DNA from 2 places in the Mycobacterium sp. IDUB_39 genome. Region 1 is predicted to be linked to the other one. Evidence: riboswitches for the same ligand, from Rfam matches in the RefSeq annotation. Region 1 holds a riboswitch; the other holds the start of a gene.
The links. Region 1 has a riboswitch for cobalamin ahead of ACZY0X_RS26805 (ABC transporter substrate-binding protein). Riboswitches for the same ligand answer to the same signal wherever they lie in the genome.

Region 1 (5,038 bases):
AAGACCGGCACCAACCAGCTCGGTGACACCGGCGCCAACCGCGACGCCTGGATGGTCGGCTACACGCCGTCGCTGTCGACCGCGGTCTGGGTGGGTACCACCGACGGGACCAAGCCGCTGGTGACCTCATACGGCAGCCCGGTGTACGGGTCGGGACTGCCGTCCAACATCTGGAAGGCGACCATGGACGGTGCGCTCGACGGCACCGACAAGGAGACCTTCCCGAAGCCCACCGAGATCGGCGGCTATGCGGGCCCACCGGCGCCGGTCGCCCCGCCGAGCGCGCCACCGCCGAACGTGCCGCCGCCGCCGCCGTCGGAGACCGTCATCCAGCCGACTTTGGAGATCGCCCCGGGCATCACGATCCCGTTCGGGCCACCGACCACGGTGACGATGCCGCCGCCGCCTCCGCCTGGCGATCCGAATCTGGCCCCGGTGCCTGGTGATCCGGCCGCTGTCACCCCGACTGCGACAGCCCCCCCGCCGCCGCCGTGACCGGCGCTGAGCCGGATCGGTCGACGGACTCGCCGGAGCCGCCGGCGGATACCGTATCGCCAGCTCAGCTGGCCGGGACTGTATCGCCAGCTCCGCTGGCAGACGACCTGCGGAGCGCGGATGACCGCGATCTGCCCAGCCGCAACGACGTCACGGTCCGGGCACTGTCGGGACTTGTCGGAGGTCCGGTTGGCAAGCATGCGCTGATCGGCCGCACACGCTTCCTCACTCCGCTGCGGGTGATGCTCGCACTCGCCGTGTTGTTCCTGGCGTTCGGCTACTCCACCAAGGCGGCGTGCCTGCAGTCGACGGACACCGGGACCGCGGATCAGCGGGTCGCGGTGTGGGAGAACCAACGCGCCTACTACGAGTTCTGCTACTCCGACACCGTGCCGCTCTACACCGCCGAACTGCTCAATCTTGGGAAGTTCCCGTACAAGTCGAGCTGGATCGAGAAGAACGCCGAGGGCCAGCAGCAGATTCAGTACGACGGCACGCCGGCCGTCAGGTACATGGAGTATCCGGTCCTCACCGGCATGTACCAATATGTGTCGATGACGCTGGCCAAGACCTACACGGCGTTGACGAAGCTGGTGTCGGTGCCGATCGTCGCCGAGGTGGTGATGTTCTTCAACATCGCCGCGTTCGGTCTGGCGTTGGCGTGGATGGCGACGGTGTGGGCGACATCGCTGTTGGCTGGTCGGCGGGTGTGGGACGCCGCGGTGGTGGCGGCCTCGCCACTGTTGATCTTCCAGATATTCACCAACTTCGACGCCCTGGCCGTCGCGGCGGCGGTGGGTGCGCTGCTGGCGTGGTCGCGGCGAAAACCAGTTCTCGCCGGGGCGCTCATCGGGATCGGCGTGGCGCTCAAGCTCTTTCCGCTGCTGCTGTTGATCCCGCTGGTGATCCTGGGCGTGCGCACGGGGCGGGTCCGCGACGTCGGGAAGACGGCCATCGCCGCGGTGCTGTCCTGGTTGGTGGTCAACCTGCCGATCATGGTGATGTTCCCGCGCGGCTGGTCGGAGTTCTTCCGCCTCAACACCCGTCGCGGCGATGACATGGACTCCATCTACAACGTGGTGAAGTCCTTCACCGGGTGGGGCGGGTTCGACCAGAACCTGGGCTTCTGGGAACCCCCCGCCGTGCTCAACAGTGTGACCGCGGTGCTGTTCGCGGTGTGTTGCGCCGGGATCGCCTACATCGGTCTGACCGCCAGGCACCGACCCCGGCTGGTCCAGCTGGCGTTCCTGGTCGTGGCGGCCTTCCTGCTGACCAACAAGGTGTGGAGCCCGCAGTTCTCGTTGTGGTTGGTGCCGTTGGCCGCGCTGGCGCTGCCACACCGCCGAATCCTGTTGGCGTGGATGACGATTGATGCGCTGGTGTGGATGCCGCGAATGCTGTATCTGTACGGCGAGCAGAACATGGGTCTGCCCCAGGAGTGGTTCACCACGACGGTGCTGCTGCGCGATATCGCCGTGGTCGGCCTCTGTGTGCTGGTGGTCCGGCAGATCTACCGGCCGGAGCTGGATCTGGTCCGCCTGCACGGCCGTGTCGACGACCCGTCGGGTGGCGTGTTCGATCGCGCCCCCGATGCGTTCCCGTCCTGGTGGCCCGCCCGGCTGCGGCCCCGAAGCGAACCGGAACCCGTCGCACCGGCCGAGCGTGAGGCTGTTCTCACCACCTGACGGCGCGGTGAGCGACACATCTCCGATAGTGTCGAGATGGCCGGTCGCCGACCGGCTCCGATGGGCAGTCAGGAAGCCGGTGCGAAACCGGCGCGGTCCCGCCACTGTGACTGGGGAGCGAACCCCGCTGTCGACCACGGCCGTCAAGGCTGGAAGGTCGGGGTGAGCATCGATCCAGGAGTCAGGATACTGCTCCCGCCGGACCTCGTTCTGGGACGTGGACATCCCGGATGGAGCCGATGCAATGCCATGCCCGACCCTTCTCTCCCGGCCGATGCGCCTGCTGGCGATCGCTGCCCTCGCCCTGCCCCTGCTGGCGGGGTGCGCCGAGCGGGGCGGTGCTGACACCAGTGCCACCGCCGCGCCGGGATTCCCCGTCTCGGTCGACAACTGCGGTGTCGAGGTGACGCTGCAGGCGGCACCGACCCGCGCCGTGGGCTATTACCAGCAGTCGGTGGAGCTGATGCTCGCGCTCGGCCTGCGCGACTCCATCGTCGCCACGGTGTACCCGGACAACCCGCCGCTACCGAAGTACGAGCAGGACTACCGCGCCATCCCGGAACTGTCCAACAAGGACGCCTCGTTCGAGCAGATCCTGGAGCTGGCACCGGATTTCGTCTACGGCGGATACAGCAGCTCCTTCGATGAGTCGGCGGGCAGATCACGCGCCGCCTTCGCCGATACGGGCATCACCACCTATCTCAACCCGGAGTACTGCGCCACCGAGCCGATCACGATGGACGACGTCTACGACGAGGTGCGGACCATCGCGAAGCTGTTCGGCGTCCCGGGACGGGCCGAGTCCCTAGTGTCAGACATGGCAGCCAGCGTCGCCGAGGCCACTGCCCGCATCGAGGGCGTCGACCCCGTCAAGGTGTTCGTCTACGACAGTGGCGATGCCACCGCGTTCACGGCGGGTCGCCAGGGCATCGGCAATAAGATCATCGAATTGGCCGGCGGCACGAATATTTTCGGGGACCTCGACGAGACGTTCGCCGACGTATCGTGGGAGCAGGTGCTGCAACGGCAGCCCGAGGTCATCGTCATCTACGACTACTTCGGCACGCCATCGGTCGAGGCCAAGAAGGAGTTCCTCCGCAGCCGTCCGGAACTCGCTGCGGTACCGGCAATCCGAGACGACCGGTTCGCCGTGCTGACGCTGCAGGACGCCGTGCTGGGGGTGCGGGCGCCGTACGCGGTGGGGCCACTGGCCGAGCAGTTGCATCCCGCCCGCTTCCGGTGACGTCCCGACGCCGCGTGCCCTACCCGCTGGTGCTACTGGCGCTGGGGCTGCTGCTCGCGGCGTGCATGATGGCGGGCCTGGCGATCGGGTCCATCTCGATCCCGCCGATGGATGTGGCCCGAAACCTGTTGCACCAATTGGTCCCTGGCATGTTCGACGCCAGCGGGGCGCCGCACCATCAGATGATCATCACCCATGTGCGCGGCCCGCGAGTGGTCCTCGGGGCGGTGGTCGGTGCCGGGCTGGCGGTGATCGGGATGACGCTGCAGGCGTTGGTACACAACCCGCTGGCCGACCCGTACCTGCTCGGGGTCTCCTCGGGTGCCTCGGTGGGCGCGGTGGCCGTGATCGTCACCGGGGGAGCGTTTCTCGGTGCGGCCTCGATGCCCCTTGCGGCGTTCGTCGGTGCCGTCGGTGCACTGGGCCTGGTGTACTTCCTGTCCCGCGCGGGCGGCCAGATCACCACGACACGTCTGGTGCTGGCCGGAGTCGCCGTCGCGTACGTGCTGTCGGCCGTGACCAGTCTGATGCTGTTGACCGCCAGAAGTGGCGATCAGGCGCGTCAGGTGCTGACCTGGATGCTGGGCGGTCTCGGTGGTGCGCAGTGGAATTCGCTGTGGCTGCCGCTGGCGGCGGTGCTGCTCGGACTGGTCTATCTACTGGCACACGCGCGGACGCTGAACGTGCTGTTGGCCGGTGATGAGGCCGCGGTGACCATGGGTGTGGACGCCGACCGGTTCCGGGTGGTGACCTTCGTGCTGGCATCGCTGATGACCGGCGTGCTGGTCGCGGTCAGCGGTCCGATCGGGTTCGTCGGGCTGATCCTGCCGCACGCCGTGCGTCTCCTGGTGGGCAGCGACCATCGCCGGGCGCTGCCTGCGGCGGCGTTGGCGGGCGCGTCGTTCCTGGTCCTGGCCGACATCGCGGCGCGCACATGGGCGTCGCCGCAGGAGATTCCGGTGGGCGTGCTCACCGCGCTATGCGGTGGGCCGTTCTTCCTGTGGCTGATTCGGCGCGACGCCCGTCGCGGGGCGGTGCGGTCATGACCGGCGCCCGTCTGCGTGCCGACCGGCTCTGCGTGGAGCTCGGCGGTCGCCGCATCCTGCACGAGGTGTCGGTGCGCGCCGAGCCCGGCCAGGTGATCGGCATCGTCGGGCCCAATGGATGCGGCAAGTCGACGCTGCTGCGCAGCCTGGTGCGGATTCTGCGCCCGACGAGCGGGTCGATCCACATCGACGGTGTCGACGTGCAGACGATCCCGGTGCGGCAGTCCGCGCGCACCGTGGCCGCCGTCCTGCAGGACGTCACCGGCGACTTCGACCTGCGCGCCCGCGACGTCGTCGCGATGGGACGCGCGCCCTACAAGCGAATGTTCCAGGGGGACGGCGCCGCCGACGAGCGGATCGTCGAAGACGCGCTGCGGATGGTCGGGGTCGGCCATCTCGGTGATCGGCCAATCGCCTCGATGTCGGGTGGGGAACGGCAGCGGGTTCTGATCGCGCGTGCGCTCGCGCAACAGCCCCGGCTGCTCGTCCTGGACGAGCCGACCAACCACCTCGACGTCCGTCACCAGTTCGACGTGCTGGCGCTGCCCGCCGCGTTGGGCATCACCGCG
Region 2 (5,038 bases), on a different contig from region 1:
ACACCGGGAACACGCGGTGAGTGGATGTCGTAGACACCCGGTCCGACGCTGTTGGCGAAGCCCACCTCGTTGAGGTCACCGAGCACCTCCATGTGTGACCGCGCCGCCTCGATCGACGTCACGTCGGCGTCCAGGTCGGCGATCGCTCCGATCACCTCGCCGAACTCCGAATAGCAGAGGTGCGTGTGGATCTGGGTGGAGTCGGCGACCCCCGACGTGGACAGCCGGAACGCGTCGACTGCCCACCTCAGGTACTCGTCCTTGTCCTTCGATCGCAGCGGTAGCAGTTCACGCAGCGCGGGCTCGTCGACCTGAATGATCGCGATACCCGCCGCCTGCAGATTCACCGTCTCGTCCCGGATCGCCAGCGCCACCTGGGCCGCGGTGTCGGCCAACGGCTGATCGTCGCGGACGAACGACCACGCCAGGATGGTCACCGGGCCCGTCAGCATCCCCTTCACCGGCTTGGCGGTGAGCGACTGCGCGTAGGTGATCCACTCGACCGTCATGGGCGTCGGCCGGCTGACATCGCCGTACAGGATCGGCGGACGCACGCAGCGGCTGCCGTAGGACTGCACCCAGCCGTTCTGCGTGGCGAAGAACCCGTCGAGCTGTTCGGCGAAGTACTGCACCATGTCGTTGCGCTCGGGCTCGCCGTGCACCAGCACGTCAAGACCCAGGTCCTCCTGAAGCTTGATGACGTCGGCGATCTCCGCCTTCATCCGGCGCTCGTACTCCGCCGCATCGATCTCGCCGGCCCGCAGTGCGGCCCGGGCCACTCTGATCGCCGATGTCTGCGGGTAGGAACCGATGGTCGTGGTCGGCAGGTCGGGCAGCCGCAGCCGTTGGTTCTGCGCCTCGCGGCGCTGCGCCGCCGGACCGCGCGTGGTGCCGGATGCGGCGATCGCGGCGATACGCGCGCGGATCCGCTCGTTGGACAGGCGCGGGTCGGCACGCCGTGAGGCGATGGCCGCGTTCGATGCGGCGACCTCGGCGGCGATGGCGTCCCGCCCGTCCCTCAGACCGCGCGCCAACGCGACCACTTCGGTGACCTTCTCGGAGCCGAACGCCAACCAACTGCGCAGCGCGGTCTCGAGCCCGGGCTCCGCGTCCAGTGTGTATGGCACGTGCAGCGTTGAGCAGGACGTCGAAACCGCCACTGCACCCGCCGATCCCACAATCGTGGCTAGCGTGCCCAACGCCGCCTCCAGATCGGTGCGCCAGACGTTGCGGCCGTCGACGATCCCGGCGACGACGGTCTTGCCCGCCAACTCCGGGACAGCGGCCACTGCCGATACGCCGCCCGCGACCAGGTCGACGCCGATGGCCTCAACGGGCGTCCGCGCCAGTGCGGGCAGCGCATCGGTCAACTCACCGAAGTAGGTCGCCACGAACAGCGCCGGCCGCTTGGCCAGCCCGCCAAGCAGTCCGTAGGCGCGCTCGGCCAACTGCGCGCCGTTGTCGAGGATGTCGGTCACCAGCACGGGCTCATCGAACTGAACCCACTCCACGCCCTCATCCACGAGGACCTCAAGCAGTTCCGCATACACGCCGAGCAGGTCATCGAGACGTGCGATGGGCGCACCCGCCCCGTCGACGGCCTTGGACAGCGCGAGGAACGTGATGGGTCCGACGATGACCGGCCTGGCCGGAATGTCGAGTGCGCGTGCCTCTTCCAGCTCACCGAGGAGCTTGAGGGGATTGAGTGCGAACCGCGTCCTCGGGCCGATCTCGGGAACCAGGTAGTGGTAGTTGGTGTCGAACCACTTGGTCATCTCCAGCGGCGCGACGTCGTCGTTCCCACGGGCGGCGGCGAAGTAGCGGTCCAGATCGCTGGAATCGGCACCGATACCGGCCACACGCTCCGGCAGGGCACCAACCAGCACGGCGGTATCAAGCATCTGGTCGTAGTAGGAGAAGGTGTTAACCGGCACCGAGTCCAGGCCCGCGGTGACAAGCGACTGCCAGGTGTCGGCACGCAGGTTCGCCGCAAGGGCCTCGAGTTCGGCTCGCTCGATGCGACCCGCCCAGTACCTCTCGACGGCACGCTTGAGTTCCCGATTGGGGCCGATCCGCGGTGATCCGGTGATGGTGGCGGTGAACGGTCTAGCTGTGGTCATGCAACGTCCTCTTGACGAGACGGATGGATATCACCAAGAGACGTCGAACCGAACGCGATCATTCCACTGGAGTAACCGCTTCGGCCACTGCCCATTCCACGAGGCGATGATCCACCGAACGCGGCGCGTCCGGTACGGCTGGCAGGTCTTCGGACTCACAGGCGCGCACGATGCTCGTGCACCTACTGGCCGTCGCTTCCCAGCCCTCGCGGGCCAGTGCTGATGACGGCGGTCGTTCCTGCATACCGCTGCGGGACAGTCCCGGATTCCCACCGGGTTCCCTCTTGCGATGTCGCCGTCCGAGGACGACGACAAACCAGCTGCACTGGCCAGCGTATCCCTAGTGCCGCGTCGGGTCGACGGGCCGCCCGGACCACTGCGGTGCACGACCGGCCTGGAACGCCCGCACGCCCTCGCGGGCGTCGTCATGGGCCATGAGTACGCGGTGGATGGCCGTCTCCCGCTCTCCGACCGCGGCGGAGTCGAGTCCAAACGAGTCCCACAGCAGTCGCTTGCTCGCCGCCACCGACATCGGCGCGGTATTGGTCGCGATGTCGTTGGCGATCTCCAGGGCCGCGGGCAGCACCTCGTCGGCGGCCAGCACCCGGCTGCCCAGCCCCAGCGCCACGGCGCGGTGCCCGTCGAACGTCGCGCCCGTCAGCAGGATCTCCGCGGCGTTCGCGATGCCGACGAGACGAGGCAGCACCCAGTGCGAGTACGCGTCGCCGACGACCCCGCGACGGACCTGCACGACGCCGTAGGTCGCGTCGGCGGCGAACAGGCGGATATCGCACTGCAGAGCCAGGGTGAGACCCAGCCCGATGGCGTGACCGTTGACCGCGGCGATCACCGGCTTGCTCAGCGTCCAGGCAGGCACCGCGACACCCGCGGCGGTGAAGTCGGGACCGGTTCCGGCGAAGGTCTCCTCGCCCCCGGCGAGGTCGGCACCCGCACAGAACGCGGGCGGAGCACCTGTGAGGACCACCACGCGGACCCTGTCGTCGGCATCGAGCCTGGTGTACGCGTCGGCCAGCTCCTCGCGCATACCATCGCCGACTGCGTTGCGCTGCGCGGGCCGATTCAGCGTGACAGTGGTTACACCGCCGCTCGCGCTGGTTTGCAAAGTGCGGTAAATGGGCAGATCAGCGGGTGCGGACAAGTGGCGTACCTCCAATGTGAGCCTCTCGCCCGCCATGCTCCCGCACCCTGGCACGTCGTATCGTCGACTTGGTCCGGATATCTCCCAGCAAGAAGGGTGCCCCTTGACCCAAGTCTCGAGTCCCAACGCCGTTCCTCAGGAGGTCTGGCGCGGCAAGGCCTACCCCCTTGGCGCCTCATATGACGGCTCCGGCACGAACTTCGCGCTGTTCAGCGAGGTCGCCGACCGCGTCGAGCTGTGCCTGTTCGACGCGGATGGCACCGAGACCCGGCTGACCCTGGAGGAGGTGGACGGGTTCGTGTGGCACGGCTTCCTGCCGAACATCGAGCCCGGACAGCGGTATGGGTACCGCGTGCACGGCCCCTTCGACCCCGCCGAGGGCCACCGGTGCAACCCGACCAAGCTGCTGCTCGATCCGTACGCCAAGGCGATCGACGGCATCTTCGACTGGAACCAGTCGCTGTTCGGCTACGACTTCGGTGACGAGGACAGCCGCAATGACGACGACTCCGCCGCGAGCATGCCGAAGTCGGTGGTGATCAACCCGTTCTTCGACTGGGGTATCGATCGTCCGCCGAACCACGAGTACGCCGACACCGTCATCTACGAGGCCCACGTCAAGGGTCTCACCGAAACCCATCCCGACATCCCCGAGCAGATGCGCGGCACCTACGCCGCCGTCGCCCATCCGGCGATCATCGAGCACCTCAAGGCACTCGGCATCACCGCCATCGAGTTGATGCCGGTGCACCACTTCGCCAACGACTCGACGCTGATCGACAAGGGGCTGTCGAACTACTGGGGTTATAACACCATCGGGTTCTTCGCACCCGACCCGAAGTACAGCAGCAGCGGCACCCCCGGCGGCCAGGTGCAGGAGTTCAAGGCCATGGTCCGCGCCCTGCACGAGGCCGATATCGAGGTGATCCTCGACGTGGTCTACAACCACACTGCCGAGGGCAACCACCTGGGCCCGACACTGTCCATGCGCGGCATCGACAACGCCGCCTACTACCGGCTCGTCGACGACGACAAGCGGTACTACATGGACTACACCGGCACCGGCAACAGCCTCAACGTCGGCCACCCGCACTCGCTGCAGCTGATCATGGACTCGCTGCGCTACTGGGTCACCGAGATGCATGTCGACGGGTTCCGCTTCGACCTGGCGTCGACGCTGGCCCGCGAGTTCTACGACGTCGACAAGCTGTCGACGTTCTTCGAACTGGTGCAACAGGATCCGACGGTCAGCCAGGTGAAGCTCATCGCCGAGCCGTGGGACGTCGGCCCCGGCGGCTATCAGGTGGGCAACTTCCCGCCGCAGTGGACGGAGTGGAACGGCAAGTACCGCGACACCGTGCGCGACTTCTGGCGCGGCGAGCCCGCCACCCTCGACGAGTTCGCCTACCGGCTGACCGGCTCCGCCGACCTCTACGAGAACACCGCGCGCAGACCCGTCGCCTCGATCAACTTCGTCGTCGCCCATGACGGCTTCACGCTGCGAGACCTGGTGTCGTACAACGAGAAACACAACGACGCCAACGGCGAGGACAACAACGACGGGGAGAGTCACAACCGGTCGTGGAACTGCGGCGTGGAGGGTCCCACCGACGACGCCGAGATCAACGCCCTTCGCGCCCGCCAGGAACGCAACTTCCTGACCACTCTGCTGCTTTCGCAGGGCGTTCCGATGATCAGTCACGGCGATGAGCTCGGACGCACCCAGGGCGGTAACAACAACGGCTACTGCCAGGACAAC

Region 2: linked by a shared signal. The riboswitch ahead of metE (5-methyltetrahydropteroyltriglutamate--homocysteine S-methyltransferase) and the one ahead of ACZY0X_RS26805 (ABC transporter substrate-binding protein) in region 1 are both predicted to bind cobalamin.

Annotation. Positions count from the first base shown of each region.
Region 1 covers NZ_JBVAXF010000008.1:131,588-136,625, reverse strand. Annotated here, with positions in the region: gene ACZY0X_RS26815 (transglycosylase domain-containing protein) at 1-495, shown strand, start outside; gene ACZY0X_RS26810 (glycosyltransferase family 87 protein) at 564-2,180, shown strand; cobalamin riboswitch at 2,205-2,393, shown strand; gene ACZY0X_RS26805 (ABC transporter substrate-binding protein) at 2,425-3,423, shown strand; gene ACZY0X_RS26800 (FecCD family ABC transporter permease) at 3,438-4,469, shown strand; gene ACZY0X_RS26795 (ABC transporter ATP-binding protein) at 4,466-5,038, shown strand, end outside.
Region 2 covers NZ_JBVAXF010000001.1:1,289,545-1,294,582, forward strand. Annotated here, with positions in the region: gene metE (5-methyltetrahydropteroyltriglutamate--homocysteine S-methyltransferase) at 1-2,120, opposite strand, end outside; cobalamin riboswitch at 2,244-2,456, opposite strand; gene ACZY0X_RS06005 (enoyl-CoA hydratase/isomerase family protein) at 2,461-3,315, opposite strand; gene glgX (glycogen debranching protein GlgX) at 3,254-5,038, shown strand, end outside.